DNA from 2 places in the Azospira sp. MPR-LB4 genome. Region 2 is predicted to be linked to the other one. Evidence: predicted binding sites of a transcription regulator. Region 2 holds the regulator's gene; the other holds the start of a gene.
What was found. The regulator FNR, encoded in region 2, switches genes on or off when oxygen is low (the NO sensors DNR and NnrR bind a similar motif). The targets are predictions, from matches to a motif close to TTGANCTAGNTCAA.
Positions count from the first base shown of each region.

Region 1 (3,816 bases), 1.2 Mb from region 2:
CGTTTCCACCCCTTCGGCGATGGTCTTCAGGCCCAGGCTGCGGGCCAGCTGGATGATGGCCCGCACGATGGCGGCGTCGTCCGGATCGCTGCAGAGGTCGCGCACGAAGGACTGGTCCACCTTCAGCTTGTCCACGGCGAAGCGCTTCAGGTAGGAAAGGCTGGAATAGCCGGTGCCGAAGTCGTCGATGGACATCTGCACGCCGATGGCGTTGAGGCGCTGCACCGTGCCCAGGATGTTCTCCGCGTCCTGGATCAGGATCGATTCGGTCAGTTCCAGTTCCAGACAGCGGGAAGGCAGGGCGGAGGTGGCCAGGGCGCTGGCCACCGTGCCCACCAGATCGCCGCGCATGAATTGCACGGCGGAAAGATTGACCGCCACCACCAGGGGCGGCAGGCCGGCCCGCTGCCAGGCGGCGGCCTGATGGCAGGCCATGCGGATCACCCATTCGCCGATGGGCACGATCAGGCCCGTGTCCTCGGCGATGCCGATGAAGCGGCACGGCGCCAGCAGGCCCAGTTCCGGATGCTGCCAGCGGATCAGGGCCTCGGCGCCGATCACTTCCTGGGTGCGCAAATCGATCTGGGGCTGGTAGTGCAGCACGAACTCGTTGCGCGCCAGGGCCAGGCGCAGGTCGTTGCTCAGGCGCAGGCGCTCGCCCACGTCCTTGTCCATTTCCCGGTCGAAAAAGCGGTAGCCGTTGCGGCCGGCGCCCTTGGCCCGGTACATGGCCGTATCCGCCTTTTTCAGCAGGGTGTCGAAATCGCCGCCGTCGTCGGGGAAAAGGGAAACGCCGATGGAAACGGAGGTGGACAGGTCGTGGTCCTGGATCGCGAAGGGCTGCTGCATCTGCTCGACGATGCGGTTCACCAGGCTCTCCACTTCCCGGGGCCGCTCCACGTCTTCCAGCAGGATGAGGAATTCGTCGCCGCCCTGGCGGCTGACCGTGCTGCCGGCCGGCACCAGGGACTGCAGGCGCTGGCCGATGCCCTGCAGCAGCAGGTCGCCCAGGGTATGGCCGAGGGAGTCGTTCACCGTCTTGAAATTGTCCAGGTCGATATAGACCAGCCCCACCCGGGAGGACTGGACCCGGGCCCGCTCCGCCGCCCGCTCGAAGCGCTCCCGCACCAGGATGCGGTTGGGCAGCTCGGTCAGGGGATCGTGGTAGGCGAGGAACTGGATGCGCGCCTCCGCCGCCTGGCGCTCCGCCATCTCCAGGCTCAGGCGCAGGTAGGGGTCGCGCACGCTGGAGACGAAGACCGCCTTGTAGATCCAGAAATAGGCGATGACCTTGTAGGTATGGCCGAGCAGCTGGAACACGTCATTGACGTTGGAGTACAGGGTGAAGCACAGCTCCGAGAGGATGGTGATGAGCACCGCGGTGAACAGGTTGGCGGCGTCGAAGGCGGGCTTGCCCTGGGTCTTCGGATAGAGGATCACCGCAGTGGCGCCGAGGATGGCGATGAGGCCGTATTCGGCGGCGATCTTGAGACCGGTGAGGCCCACCCCGGGCACGAACATGGTGGGCCAGAAATCCGGCAGGTAAAGCTCCGAGACGAACACCGCGGCGGTCACCAGCAGGGCCCACAGCATCAGCCGGTAGCGGTCCCGGGGGCGGGCCAGGGGCTGCCAGGGGCGCAGGGCGATGGTGAGCAGGGTCAGGGCCGCCACGTAGCGGGCCGCCAGCCAGAAGGTGATGGCCTTCTGGGGCGAGGAGGGCGTGACGAAGTCGGGCATGCCCCGGTAGGAGAGGGTATGGCCGAAATCCAGCAGGGCCACGGCGAGGAAGCCGCAGGCCAGGATCATCAGGTTGCCCGCCCGCTCCCGGCTGTAGGCATGCCAGGAGACGGCGAAGACCAGCACGGAGACGACGAAGGAGAAGCTCTCCATCACCGTGTGCAGGGTCAGGGGGAAGATGGTGTCGCTCTGTTTGAGGCCGCCCAGGGGCGGCAGCAGCCAGACCACGACGAAAAGCAGGGAAAGGACGATCACCAGGCCCCAAGGAATGGGGCTGTAGCGGGTCAGGGGAGCGGCCTCCGGGGGGGCGGCTGCGGGCGTCGAGAGAATGGGCAGGGGCCGGGACATGGGTGGGTGGGAAAACAAGCCTTCTGGGGAATCGGGGCTGTTACTCGAACCGCCGGCCTGCCGGCATGGGGCGGGCCTTGTTGTGGGTCATTCTCATTAACCCCGATGCGGCGGAAAACCGCACCAGGCAAAGCCCGATCAGGCTAACCGAAGCCCGGTGACTTTTCAAATCACCTACATCCTGCGGGGGCTTTTTTTCGCTTTTGATTCACATCATAAACCTGGGTTTCCGTAGGGGCATAGAGTGGTCGAACCTTGAGCCGGCCCTTCGAGCCGTGCCTGCCGATTGGGGGAATCATCCGTGAATATTTCCAGCATTCTGGTCAACGCCGGGCCGCAGCAGATCGCGGCCGTCGAGGCGGGTCTGGCGACCTTGGCGGGCGTGGAGGTCCACGCCGTCTCCGAAGAGGGCCGCATGATCGTCACCATCGAGAGCGACGGCGACCGGGAAACCACCCAAACCTACGAGGCGATACAGCAGCTGCCGGGCGTCATGTCCCTGGCCATGGTGTATCACCACTTCGAACCTGATCCCGAGAAGGAGTCCTGAGATGAACCTGACCCGTCGCGACTTTATCAAGAGCAGCGCCGTCGCCGCCGCCGCCAACGCCGCCGGCATGGCGGTGCCCGGCGTATCCGAAGCCCTGGCGCAGCAGCCGAAGAATGACGGCATCCGCTGGGACAAGGGCGTCTGCCGCTTCTGCGGCACCGGCTGCGGTGTCCTGGTGGGCACCAAGGACGGCCGCGTGGTGGCCACCCAGGGCGATCCGGAAGCGCCGGTGAACCGGGGCCTCAACTGCATCAAGGGTTACTTCCTCTCCAAGATCATGTACGGCAAGGACCGCCTGACCCAGCCCCTGCTGCGCATGAAGAACGGCCAGTACGACAAGAACGGCGACTTCACCCCCATTTCCTGGGACCAGGCCTACGACATCATGGCCGAGAAGTGCAAGGCCGCCCTCAAGGCCGGCGGCCCGCGCAACATCGCCATGTTCGGCTCCGGCCAGTGGACCATCTGGGAAGGCTACGCCGCCGCCAAGCTGTGGAAGGCCGGGTTCCGCTCCAACAACCTGGACCCCAACGCCCGCCACTGCATGGCTTCCGCCGTGGCCGGCTTCATGCGCACCTTCGGCATCGACGAGCCCATGGGCTGCTATGACGATGCGGAGCACGCCGACGTGTTCGCCCTGTGGGGCTCCAACATGGCGGAGATGCACCCCATCCTCTGGTCCCGCATCACCGACCGCCGCCTCAACGCCAAGCACGTCAAGATCCACGTGCTGTCCACCTTCACCCACCGCTCCTGCGAGCTGGCCGACAACGAGCTGATCTTCAAGCCCCAGTCCGACCTGGCCATCCTCAACTACATCGCCAACTACATCATCCAGAACGGCGCGGTGAACCAGGACTTCGTCAAGAACCACGTCAAGTTCAAGAAGGGCGTCACCGACATCGGCTACGGCCTGCGTCCCAACCACCCCCTGGAACAGGCCGCCGGCAACAACGGCTACCCGGGCCCGGACGGCAAGCCCAAGGGCGACCCCAACAAGGCCACCGACATCTCCTTCGACGAGTTCAAGGCCTTCGTCGCCGAATACACGCTGGACAAGACCCACGAGATTTCCGGCGTGCCGAAGGAGAACCTGGAAGCCCTGGCCAAGGCCTATGCCGATCCCAAGGTGAAGGTCGTCTCCTACTGGACCATGGGCTTCAACCAGCACACCCGGGGCA
Region 1 is NZ_CM179521.1:2,004,789-2,008,604, forward strand. Features, by position in the region: gene AC3QLZ_RS09405 (putative bifunctional diguanylate cyclase/phosphodiesterase) at 1-2,085, opposite strand, end outside; gene AC3QLZ_RS09410 (chaperone NapD) at 2,387-2,635, shown strand; gene napA (nitrate reductase catalytic subunit NapA) at 2,637-3,816, shown strand, end outside.
Region 1: a site for FNR is predicted at 2,289-2,302, ahead of AC3QLZ_RS09410 (chaperone NapD). Genes of this name have one in related genera too.

Region 2 (3,816 bases):
GCATCGGCTATTTTGTTTCCATGCTGCTGGGCATGGTCACCCGGGTCACCCTGGGGCATTCGGGCCGGCCCATCAACGCCGGGGATCAGACCACCTGGCCCCTGTTCTGGCTGTTCCAGAGCGTGCCCCTGCTGCGCATCGCCGGCGAGTTCCTGCCCCTGTCCGGCCCCTTCAACCTGCAGTGGCTGGCCAGCCTGGCCTGGCTGCTGGTGTTCGCCCTGTGGGTGCGGCGCCACGGCGCCATGTACCTGCGGCCCCGGCCCGACGGCCAGCCCGGCTGACGGATCGCGGAGCCATCCCATGTACCTGGCCCTCAAGCATCTGCACATCACCTGCGTCGTCCTCTCCGGCCTCGGATTCCTCCTGCGCGGATTCTGGATGCTGCAGGAGTCGCCTCGACTGCAGGGGCGCCTGCCGCGGGTGGCGCCCCATGTGGTGGATACCCTGCTGCTCGGCAGCGCCCTGGCCCTGGCCTTTCTCTCCGGCCAGTATCCCTTCGTCCAGGGCTGGCTGACGGCCAAGGTGCTGGCCCTGCTGGCCTACATCGGCTGTGGCAGCGTGGCCCTCAAGCGGGGGCGCAGCAAGGCGGTGCGGGGCATCTTTTTCGTCATGGCCCTGTCGTGTTTCGCCTATATCGTTTCCGTTGCCCTGACGCGTCATCCCGCCGGCTTCTTCGCCGGTCTGTGAAAGGAATTGCATGAGCCACAGCCTGTTGGGCGCCGCCGCCCCCAGTTTCGACGAACCCCTGGAAATGCTGGATGCCTGTCACGGTCGCATCCAGGCCCAGATCGAGACCCTGCGTCGCCTGGTGCAGCACCTGCCCCGGCACGGTGCCGACCAGGCTGCCCGGGAGGCGGCCCAGGGCGTGCTGCGCTATTTCTCCGTGGCCGCTCCCCATCACCATGCGGACGAGGAGGATGACCTCTTTCCCGCCCTGCGGGCGAGCCAGGCGGTGGCCCGGGAAGCGGCGGTGGCGGCTCAGGTGGAGGCCCTCATCGAGCGCATCCTGGCCGATCACCGGCGCATGGACCGGGCCCGGGACGAGGTGCTGGCCCGCCTGCAGGCCATCGTCGCGGCCCAGCCGGGGGAATGCAGCGAGGCCCTGCCGGCGGCCATGGTGGAAGGGCTGGCCGAGCTTTATCTGGGACACATCGATCTGGAAACCCGGGAGCTGCTGCCCCTGGGGCGGCGCCTGCTGTCCCCCGAGCAGGCGGCCGCCGTCGGCCGCAGCATGGCGGCACGGCGGGGGGCGGTGTTTCCGGAAGGGGAACAGTAGGACTGCCGGCACTCCTGGACTAAGCCCGGGCAATAATCCGGGCAATAAAAAAAGCGGCTCCGCGGAGCCGCTTTTTTGTTTGACGCTTGCCCGGGATCAGGCCGACTGGTGGGTCATCAGCTTTTTCAGGCCCGGGATGTCCAGGATGCGGATGTGCTTTTGCTGCACGGCGATCAGACCTTCTTCCTGGAAGCGGGAGAAGGCGCGGGAAACGGTTTCCAGCTTGAGGCCCAGGTAGCTGCCGATTTCTTCCCGGGTCATGCGCAGGTAGAACTCGGCGTGGGAATAGCCGCGGGCGGTGAAGCGCTGGGAGAGATTGAGGAGGAAGGCGGCCAGCCGTTCTTCCGCCCGCATGGTGCCGAGCAGCATCATGACCCCGTGGTCGCGCACGATCTCCCGGCTCATCACCTTGTGGAAGTGGTGCTGCAGGGCCACGATCTCCCGGGACAGGCCTTCCAGGCGGGGGAAGGGGATGATGCAGACTTCGCTGTCTTCCAGGGCCACCGCGTTACAGGAATGGTGTTCGGTGCTGATGCCGTCCAGGCCCAGCAGCTCGCCGGCCATCTGGAAGCCGGTGACCTGGTCGCGGCCGTCTTCCAGCAGCACGTCGGTCTTGAAGAAACCGGCGCGGATGGCGTAGATGGATTCGAAGGCCTCCCCGGCCCGGTACAGGTGGTCGCCGCGCTTGATCTTGCGGCGGGTGCTGACCAGTTCGTCCAGCTTGGACATCTCGGTCTCGTTGAGACCGTAGGGAAGACACAGTTCTTGCAGGTTACAGTTCGAGCAGGCGGTCTTGATGACCGACAGGGTAATTTCTTGGGCGCTGGTCTTCTTCAACGGCATGCTGTTCCTCGCTGGGCCAAGGGCGTTCGGATGGTGGTAACCTGCGCCGGAAGGCCCTTTGGAAGCCTTTGATCCAGGTCAACGTGCCCCAGTTCCTGCACCACGATAATAAGCCGCACCTAATGTGTGGTTCTGCAACGACTGTTTTTCAATGACATTTACCGCCAACAACCTGGTTTTCGATCCCCAGATCATCCGCCGCTTCGACGTCAATGGACCGCGCTACACGTCCTATCCGACGGCTGACCGTTTTGTCGAAGCCTTCGATGCCGAGGCCCTGAAGCTGTGGTTGGGCAAACGCAACATCGGCGGTATCAGCCGACCGCTGTCATTATACTTCCACATCCCCTTCTGTAACACCATCTGCTACTACTGCGCCTGTAACAAGATCATCACCAAGGATCACGGCCGCAGCGCCAAGTACATCAAGTACCTGGGCAAGGAGATGGCCCTGCAGGCCGAGTACCTGCTGGACGGGGATCGGGAAGTCTCCCAGCTGCACTGGGGCGGCGGCACGCCCACCTTCCTCTCCCATGAGGAAATGCACCAGCTGATGGACCTCACCCACCGCCATTTCAAGCTGGTGGATGGGGCCGAGATTTCCATCGAAGTGGATCCGCGCAAGGTGGACCGGCCCACCGTGGCCCTGCTCGGCGAGCTGGGCTTCAACCGCATGAGCCTGGGCGTCCAGGATTTCGACGAGCGGGTGCAGCAGGCCATCAATCGCATCCAGACCGAGGAAGAAACCTTCACGGTGATGGACCAGGCGCGCAAGAGCGGCTTCAAGTCCATCAGCGTGGACCTCATCTACGGCCTGCCCCACCAGACGGTGATGGGCTTCAACCGCACCCTGGAGCGGGTCCTGGCCATGGACCCGGAGCGTCTCTCCATCTACAACTATGCCCACCTGCCGGGCCTCTTCAAGCCCCAGCGGCGCATCAACGAGAGCGACCTGCCCAACGCCGACACGCGCCTGCAGCTGCTCTCCCTGGCCATCAAGAAGCTGACCGATGCCGGCTACGTCTTCATCGGCATGGACCACTTCGCCAAGCCGGACGACGAGCTGGCCGTGGCCCAGCGCCAGGGCCGGCTGCACCGCAATTTCCAGGGCTACTCCACCCATGCGGACTGCGACATGCTGTCCTTCGGCATTTCCTCCATCGCCAAGGTGGGGCCCACCTACAGCCAGAACTACCGCACCCTGGACGAGTACTACGACCGCCTGGACGCCGGCGTGCTGCCGGTGCTGCGGGGCATCGAGCTGACCGCCGACGACCTGCTGCGCCGTTCCATCATCCAGGCCCTGATGTGCCATTTCGAAATCTCCACCGAGTCCATCGAAATCGCCCACCTGATCGACTTCAAGAAGTACTTCGCCGCCGAACTGGAGGACCTGAAGGAACTGGAGCGGGGCGGGCTGGTGAAGGTGGACGACAAATGGATCACCGTGCTGCCCCCGGGACGTCTCCTGGTGCGGGCCATCTCCATGGTGTTCGACAAATATCTGCGCGCCGATCGGCAGCGCACCCGTTACAGCAAGGTCATCTGACCGGGCTACGGGATACCGCGTTTAACTTGAGGCAAGCCTCAGGGGGGAAAAGCCGGGCGCTGGGGGAAACCCCAGTGCCCGGTATAATTTTGGCCATGGCCTTTTTCACTTTCCGCACGGCGCTCCCACGTGGCTGACTCCTTCCTGC
Region 2 is NZ_CM179521.1:3,207,028-3,210,843, forward strand. Features, by position in the region: gene AC3QLZ_RS15070 (NnrS family protein) at 1-281, shown strand, start outside; gene AC3QLZ_RS15075 (SirB2 family protein) at 301-687, shown strand; gene AC3QLZ_RS15080 (hemerythrin domain-containing protein) at 698-1,276, shown strand; gene fnr (fumarate/nitrate reduction transcriptional regulator Fnr) at 1,373-2,119, opposite strand; gene hemN (oxygen-independent coproporphyrinogen III oxidase) at 2,271-3,668, shown strand; gene AC3QLZ_RS15095 (sulfite exporter TauE/SafE family protein) at 3,798-3,816, shown strand, end outside.